2 linked regions of the Hahella sp. HNIBRBA332 genome follow. The main gene of each other region encodes a partner of the protein of the gene in region 2 in a complex. Links are inferred from orthologs where the notes say so. Each region holds a gene or a part of one and is shown on either strand. Other genes may lie near its edges.

Region 1 (3,909 bases), 4.3 Mb from region 2 along the record:
AGGAATCTCTGACTAACACTTGAATAGGGCGGTAGTTGGTTTTGTAGGACATTTTTCGGCAGCCTCGTATCCAGTATCCCAGATATAAATAGGGGAGGCGTTGTTCGCGGGCGAATTGGAGTTGCCACAAGATAGCGTAGACGCCAAGGGCGCGTTTATCTTCGTCTGGTTCAAAGAACGTATAGATTGCGGAGAGGCCGTCTGTGGTTCTGTCTGTCACAGCGATGGCGAGCAGTTTGTTATCCAAACGGAACTCGATAAACAAGGTTTCTGACCGCGCCTCCAGCAAGAACGACTCATATTGGTCCAGCGTGGGGGGGTACATATCTCCGTCCTGGTGTCGGGCGCTGATGTAGCGTTGATAGAGTGCAAAGTGCTCTTGTTCGAACTGAGCGGAACGCAGACGCACCGTCAGGTCTGAGTTGCGCTTCCAGGTGCGCTCCTGGCTTCGTGTGCGATTGAACTCTTCTGTGGGAATGCGCACGGCGATGCAGGCGTTGCACCCATTGCAGCGAGGCTTGTAGTAATGGTTACCGCTGCGACGAAAGCCCAGTTGCGACAGTCTGGTGTACAGGTCCTGGTTAATGTCCGCTTTAGGGTCCACGAACATGGTGGTGGCCAGGCGATCGTCAAGGTAACTGCACGGGTGTTCCGGCGTGGCGTAAAAAACCAGAGTCCTTAAGTTCGACATCGTCAGCAGCCTGTGGGGTCTATCGTCATCTTCCAGGGGTGAGAGAAATCGGCTCGCACCTCTATTTCTAGTATAGATAAAAACTCTTTTCTTGAAATCTGGCAAGCCCCCAAAGAGAGAAGGTGTGGATTGGGCACCTGACAGTCAATCAACTGGTAGCCCCAAGCGTGTAATTGCCGGACCAGAGTGATGAATGCGGCTTTGGAGGCGTTGGTTTCTTTGGAGAACATAGACTCGCCAAAAAAGCAGCGTCCGATGGCGAGGCCATATAGTCCGCCGACCAGTTCGGAGTCCCGCCAGACTTCAATGCTGTGAGCGAGGCCAATTTGATGGAGATAGCTATACGCCTGAAGCATGTCCGGGGTGATCCAGGTTTCGTCTGAGTACGACCGGGGCGCGGCGCAAGCTTGTACTACCTGACTGAAATGCTGGTCGAAACTATAGGTAATTCCGCTGTTACGCAGAAAGCGGCGCATGCTGCGGGATATATGCAGGTCATCGTGTCGAATGATGCAGCGTGGATCGGGAGACCACCAAAGTATCGGCTGGTCGTCGCTGAACCAGGGAAAAATGCCGTTTTCATACGCCAGACGTAAGCGGGCGGGATGGAGATCGCCGCCAACGCACAGCAGGCCGTTTGGATCCTTCAAGGCGCTGTCAGGATGAGGAAACCATAGGTTGTCATCTAACCAGGGTAGGGCGGGCATAGAAAATGAATCTTGCTGGGCTTGTTTTAATACACAATATCGAAGAAGGCGCAAACAAAAACGCCCATTAGGATTAATGGGCGTTTTGGCGCATTCCCGGTGGGATTATTGGTCCAGGAACTTCTCGGCGTCAAGAGCCGCCATACAGCCAAAGCCCGCTGAAGTTACCGCCTGGCGGTAGATGTGATCAGCAACGTCGCCTGCGGCGAATACGCCAGGAACGCTGGTTTGAGTTGCGGCGCCTTCAGAGCCGGAGCGAATTTTGATGTAACCGTCTTTCATGTCCAGCTGGCCTGCGAAAATGTCGGTGTTGGGCTTGTGGCCAATGGCGATGAATACGCCGGTTACATCCATCTCCTGAGTGCTGTCGTCCTTGGTGCTGCGCAGGCGCAGGCCGGTTACGCCAGAGTCGTCGCCCAAGACCTCATCCAGCGTATGGTCCCAAACAATCTTGATGTTGCCGTTCTGCTCTTTTTCGAACAGCTTGTCCTGCAGGATTTTTTCCGCCCGCAGCTTGTCGCGGCGGTGCACCAGAGTGACTTCTGCGGCAATGTTAGACAAATAAAGCGCTTCCTCGACTGCGGTGTTGCCGCCGCCGATAACGGCGACTTTCTGCTTGCGGTAAAAGAATCCATCGCAGGTTGCGCAGGCGCTAACGCCTTTGCCTTTGAATGCTTCCTCTGAGTCCAGGCCAAGGTACTGCGCAGAAGCGCCTGTGGCGATGATCAGCGCATCACAGGTGTATTCGCCGTTGTCGCCTTTCAGGCGGAAGGGGCGTTGGCTCAGGTCGGTTTCGTTGATATGGTCAAAAATGATTTCGGTGTCAAAGCGCTCCGCATGCTTCTGCATGCGCTGCATCAGCTCAGGGCCTTGTACGCCAGCATCGTCGCCCGGCCAGTTGTCGACATCCGTGGTGGTGGTCAATTGTCCGCCCATTTGCATGCCGGTAATGATGACCGGGTTCAGGTTGGCGCGGGCTGCGTAAACCGCAGCGGTGTAGCCGGCGGGGCCGGAGCCGAGAATAAGCAGTTTGATGTGCCTGGTTTCTTTACTCATTGACGTTCCTTAATGCTGAAATAAAACAATGCCTGGTACGGACCCCTTGCCGCTGTATCCAATGATCCCTGTGGCTGGAAGGCATCAAAAATAATGCGCCTAAAGTACCATATTTATTTAGCTGGATTGATTATATTTGGTTATGGGGCATATAGAGCTACGTAATTATAGGCGGTGCGGTATTTAGACCACCGTCACCTCTCTCAGAATTAGCGTCGATAACGGATAGTGCTCCGCACGGCTTGAGCCTCCGAGTCGATGTTCGACGACGGCTGGCAGGACGGTCTGAACATCGTCAGGAAGCACGTGCTGGCGTCCCTCCAGTAATGCCCAGCCTTTGGCGGCGCGCAGTAGTGCGATGGCTCCACGAGGCGAGATGCCGTCTTTAAAGCCGCTATGGCTGCGAGTGTAGGCGATGATGCGCTGTATGTAGTCGATTAGAGGGTCAGTAGCACGCACCTCTAATACTTTCGCCTGGAGCTCCGCCAACACATCCTGCGGCATAACTGGCTGCAACTTGCTTAATAGCGAGCGGCGATCACTGCCTTTCAGCAGTTCGCGTTCGGCTTCCGGCGGTGGGTAGCCGAGATGAATGCGCATGAAAAAACGGTCCATTTGCGACTCCGGCAGCAAAAAGGTGCCGGACTGGTCGGATGGATTCTGAGTCGCAATGACGAAGAACGGCTTCGGAAGCGTGTAAGTGGTTCCTTCAACGCTGATCTGGCGTTCTTCCATGGCTTCCAACAAGGCGCTCTGAGCCTTTGGCGTGGCGCGGTTGATTTCGTCGGCCAGCACCAGCTGTGCGAACAGAGGGCCTTTGTGAAAAGTGAACTCGCTTTTGTTTTTATCGAAAAGGTTAATCCCTATCAGGTCTGAAGGCAGCAGATCGCTGGTGAACTGCACCCGGTTGTAACTCAGGCCCAGTGTTTGCGCCATGGCGTGGGAAAGAGTGGTTTTGCCCATGCCGGGCAGGTCTTCTATCAGCAGGTGCCCTTGACAGAGGAGGGAGGTGAGTGCGAGCTTGATCTGATGCTCTTTGCCTAAAACTACTTTGCCAATCTGTGCGACGGCCTGCCTGACGATTTCTGTCATGGTTCGTCCAATCAGTGGTTAACGGTCATCAGTTGGCTGCGCGCCGCGCTGACTGTTTGAAAATTATAGTCGCGCCAGGATAATTTGGGCGCTAAATAAAGAAGCGGACATAAAGTCCGCTTCTGACTCTAACTAGTCGATATAGCGACGAGTCAGGTTCTGGTAGGCGTCCACTCTGCGGTCGCGCAGATAAGGCCAGATACGACGGACATCGTCCGTGCGCTGCAGGTCAAGCTCAGCAGCGATAATCTGCACGCTGGAGTCGTCGGCCTGACGCAGGATCTCGCCCTGCTGACCGGCGATAAAACTATTGCCCCAAAACAGGCTGCCGGGAGACTGTTGTGAAGGGTCGGGCTCTTGACC
Region 2 (3,127 bases):
CAGGGGCTTAAAACTCATCTCAGGTCAGCCATGCGCCTAGCGCTTTTTCATGGCCTGGAAGAATTCGTCGTTGGTCTTGGTGTCCTTCAACTTATCAAGCAGGAACTCCACCGCGGCGATATCGTCTTCCATAGAGTGCAGCAGCTTACGCAGGATCCACACTCTTTGCAGCTCTTCCTCGGACATCAGCAATTCTTCACGGCGAGTGCCGGAGCGACGGATGTTAATCGCAGGGAAGACGCGCTTTTCAGAAATTCTGCGATCCAAATGCACTTCCAGGTTACCGGTGCCCTTGAATTCTTCATAAATCACTTCGTCCATTTTGGAGCCGGTGTCGATCAACGCCGTAGCGACGATAGTCAGGCTGCCGCCTTCTTCGACATTCCGCGCAGCGCCAAAAAAGCGCTTGGGACGCTCCAGTGCATGGGCGTCCACACCACCGGTCAGTACTTTGCCGGAGGACGGGATAATGGTGTTGTAAGCACGCGCCAGACGAGTGATGGAGTCCAACAGGATCACTACGTCTTTTTTATGCTCAACCAGACGCTTGGCTTTCTCGATAACCATCTCAGCAACCTGAACGTGACGGGCCGGCGGCTCGTCGAAGGTGCTCGCAACCACTTCACCACGCACGGTGCGCTGCATCTCGGTCACCTCTTCAGGGCGTTCATCGATCAGCAGAACCATTAAATGGGTTTCGGGATTGTTGCGGGTGATGGATTGGGCGATGTTCTGCATGAGGAGGGTTTTACCGGCTTTCGGCGGCGATACGATCAAACCGCGCTGCCCTTTACCGATAGGCGCGACCAAATCCAGGATACGCGCTGATAAATCTTCCGTACTGCCGTTGCCGGCTTCCAGACGCAGTCTTTCCTGTGGGAACAGAGGCGTCAGGTTTTCAAACAGGATTTTGTTGCGGGCGTTTTCAGGTTTGTCGAAGTTGATCTCATTGACCTTCAACAGTGCGAAATAACGCTCGCCGTCTTTCGGCGGTCGAATCTTACCGGCGATTGTATCGCCCGTTCTGAGGTTAAAACGGCGGATTTGACTGGGTGAGACGTAAATGTCGTCAGGGCCGGCCAGGTAGGAACTGTCCGCGGAACGCAAGAAGCCGAAGCCATCCTGCAGGATTTCCAGAACGCCATCGCCGTAGATGTCTTCGCCGCTTTTGGCGTGCTTTTTCAAAATACTGAAAATCACATCCTGCTTGCGGGAGCGAGCCATATTTTCCAGGCCCATTTCTTCGGCGATGGTTAATAGCTCAGGAACGGGTTTCTTTTTTAATTCAGTAAGATTCATAGGATCGAAAAACAGTTGACCTGATTGGAGAGGGTTAGGTTATAGATGGAAGAGTTTATCGTTTTACTTATTAATCAGCGAAAGGAGGACTATCGCCAAAAAGTTGAAAGCAAAATCAGTATAGGTTGAATTATAGCCTTCGTCCAGAAAATTACGCGCATTTTGAGCAGGGGTCAGACCCCCGCTCACAGAAGGCGTATATTAAAGGTTGCTGTCCAGGAAAGCTGTCAGCTGGGACTTGGATAACGCGCCTACTTTGGTCGCATCTACAGCGCCGTTTTTGAACAACATCAGCGTTGGAATACCACGAATGCTGAACTTGGGTGGAGTCTTTTCATTTTCGTCGATGTTCAGTTTGCAGATTTTCAGACGATCGCCATATTCTTCCGCGATCTCTTCCAGCACCGGAGCAATCATCTTACAGGGACCGCACCACTCAGCCCAGTAATCCACCAGCACGGGGCCATCGGCCTTCAAGACTTCGCTTTCAAAAGAGTCATCAGTTACGTTAACAATTCGGCTGCTCATTATTTAATCCTGGCTAAGAGGTGAATGCTTTTACCGACTACTATATAAGGTGGGCCTGGTAAAAATAACCTTAAAATCCGGTTAGGAAAATGACTTTGACGTCCTGTGAAAGAAGTGGTTCCATTCTCCGCCGGCTTATTTCGGTCGGCTGACCTTAATATTGGAGCAATCAGTACAACTGAAAATTGACCGCTTAGGTCGACTAATTCAGCAAGCAAGTTGACAATCTAAAACGAGATTTCCTAAATATAAGGTTTAGCGCAAGGATTTCAAGAGAGTTCATGACAATATCATCCACCACCCCGGCGGACGCCGTCTCTCCGGCGCCTTCTTCTCCGGAGCTGATCGCCGCCATCGATATGGGCTCGAACAGTTTCCATATGGTCGTCGCCCAGCTGGTTCACAATGAAATCCGGCCGCTGGAGAAACTAGGCGAAAAGGTCCAGCTCGCAGCCGGTCTGGACGCACGCAATTTTCTCGACGAAGCTTCCCAGCATCGGGCGTTAGCCTGTCTGGAGCGTTTCGCGCAGCGCATCAGCGGCATGCCCCGCGGCGCAGTACAGATTGTAGGCACCAATGCATTACGGGTAGCGAAAAACGCCCGCGCCTTCATACGCAGAGCGGAGAAACTCATCGGCCACCCCATCTCAGTGATAAGCGGACGGGAAGAAGCGCGACTTATTTACCTCGGCGTCGCCCACTCTCTTTCCGACGACGCCGACAACCGGCTGGTCATCGATATCGGCGGCGGCAGTACAGAATTCATCATCGGCCAGCGCTTTGAAACCAAAGAACTGGAAAGTTTGCACATGGGGTGCGTGTCCTACCGGGACCGCTTTTTCGGCGACGGTAAAATCACTCAACTGCAATTCGCCCGCGCCTTTGTAGAGGCCTCCCGTGAGCTGCTCAACATACGCAATCGCTACCGCAGCGTCGGCTGGCACCATTGCGTTGGCTCCTCGGGATCCATCAAAGCCATCGAACAAGTGCTCACGCACAACCAGTGGGGAATGCACAAAATCACCCCGGAAGGCTTGGTTAAACTCAAAGACGAAGTCGTGCGGCTGGGTAAAATCAGCCAGCTTACCAAGCTTGGCGTACGCAAAGACCGACTATCGATTTTCCCGGCGGGTCTGGCGATATTGATGGCGGCGTTCGATGTGCTGCAAATCGAAGAAATGGAGTTCTGCGACGGGGCCCTGCGCGAGGGCTTGCTGTACGACATGATCGGCCGCATCCACCATGAGGACGTGCGCGAGCGCACCATCAACAGCCTGCAGGAGCGTTATCATATCGACCG

Evidence for each region.
Region 1: the proteins of trxA (region 2) and trxB are in contact, whole or in part, in a crystal structure (PDB 1F6M), measured with the Escherichia coli proteins. The link is inferred for Hahella sp. HNIBRBA332 from one-to-one orthologs.

The regions. Positions count from the first base shown.
Region 1 is NZ_CP132203.1:1,174,898-1,178,806, forward strand. Bases 480-3,388 are described here. They hold trxB (thioredoxin-disulfide reductase), read right to left. Parts: upstream 2,455-3,388; coding sequence 1,504-2,454; downstream 480-1,503. Other genes in these bases: O5O45_RS05490 (arginyltransferase), read right to left, coding at 480-691; aat (leucyl/phenylalanyl-tRNA--protein transferase), read right to left, coding at 694-1,398; O5O45_RS05505 (AAA family ATPase), read right to left, coding at 2,638-3,388. In the rest of the region: more of O5O45_RS05490, read right to left, coding at 1-479; more of O5O45_RS05505, read right to left, coding at 3,389-3,546; O5O45_RS05510 (carbon-nitrogen hydrolase), read right to left, coding at 3,679-3,909.
Region 2 is NZ_CP132203.1:5,430,366-5,433,492, forward strand. Bases 165-3,127 are described here. They hold trxA (thioredoxin TrxA), read right to left. Parts: upstream 1,828-3,127; coding sequence 1,501-1,827; downstream 165-1,500. Other genes in these bases: rho (transcription termination factor Rho), read right to left, coding at 165-1,299; ppx (exopolyphosphatase), read left to right, coding at 2,109-3,127. Outside these bases: more of rho, read right to left, coding at 37-164. UniProt on the Escherichia coli protein: Participates in various redox reactions through the reversible oxidation of its active center dithiol to a disulfide and catalyzes dithiol-disulfide exchange reactions.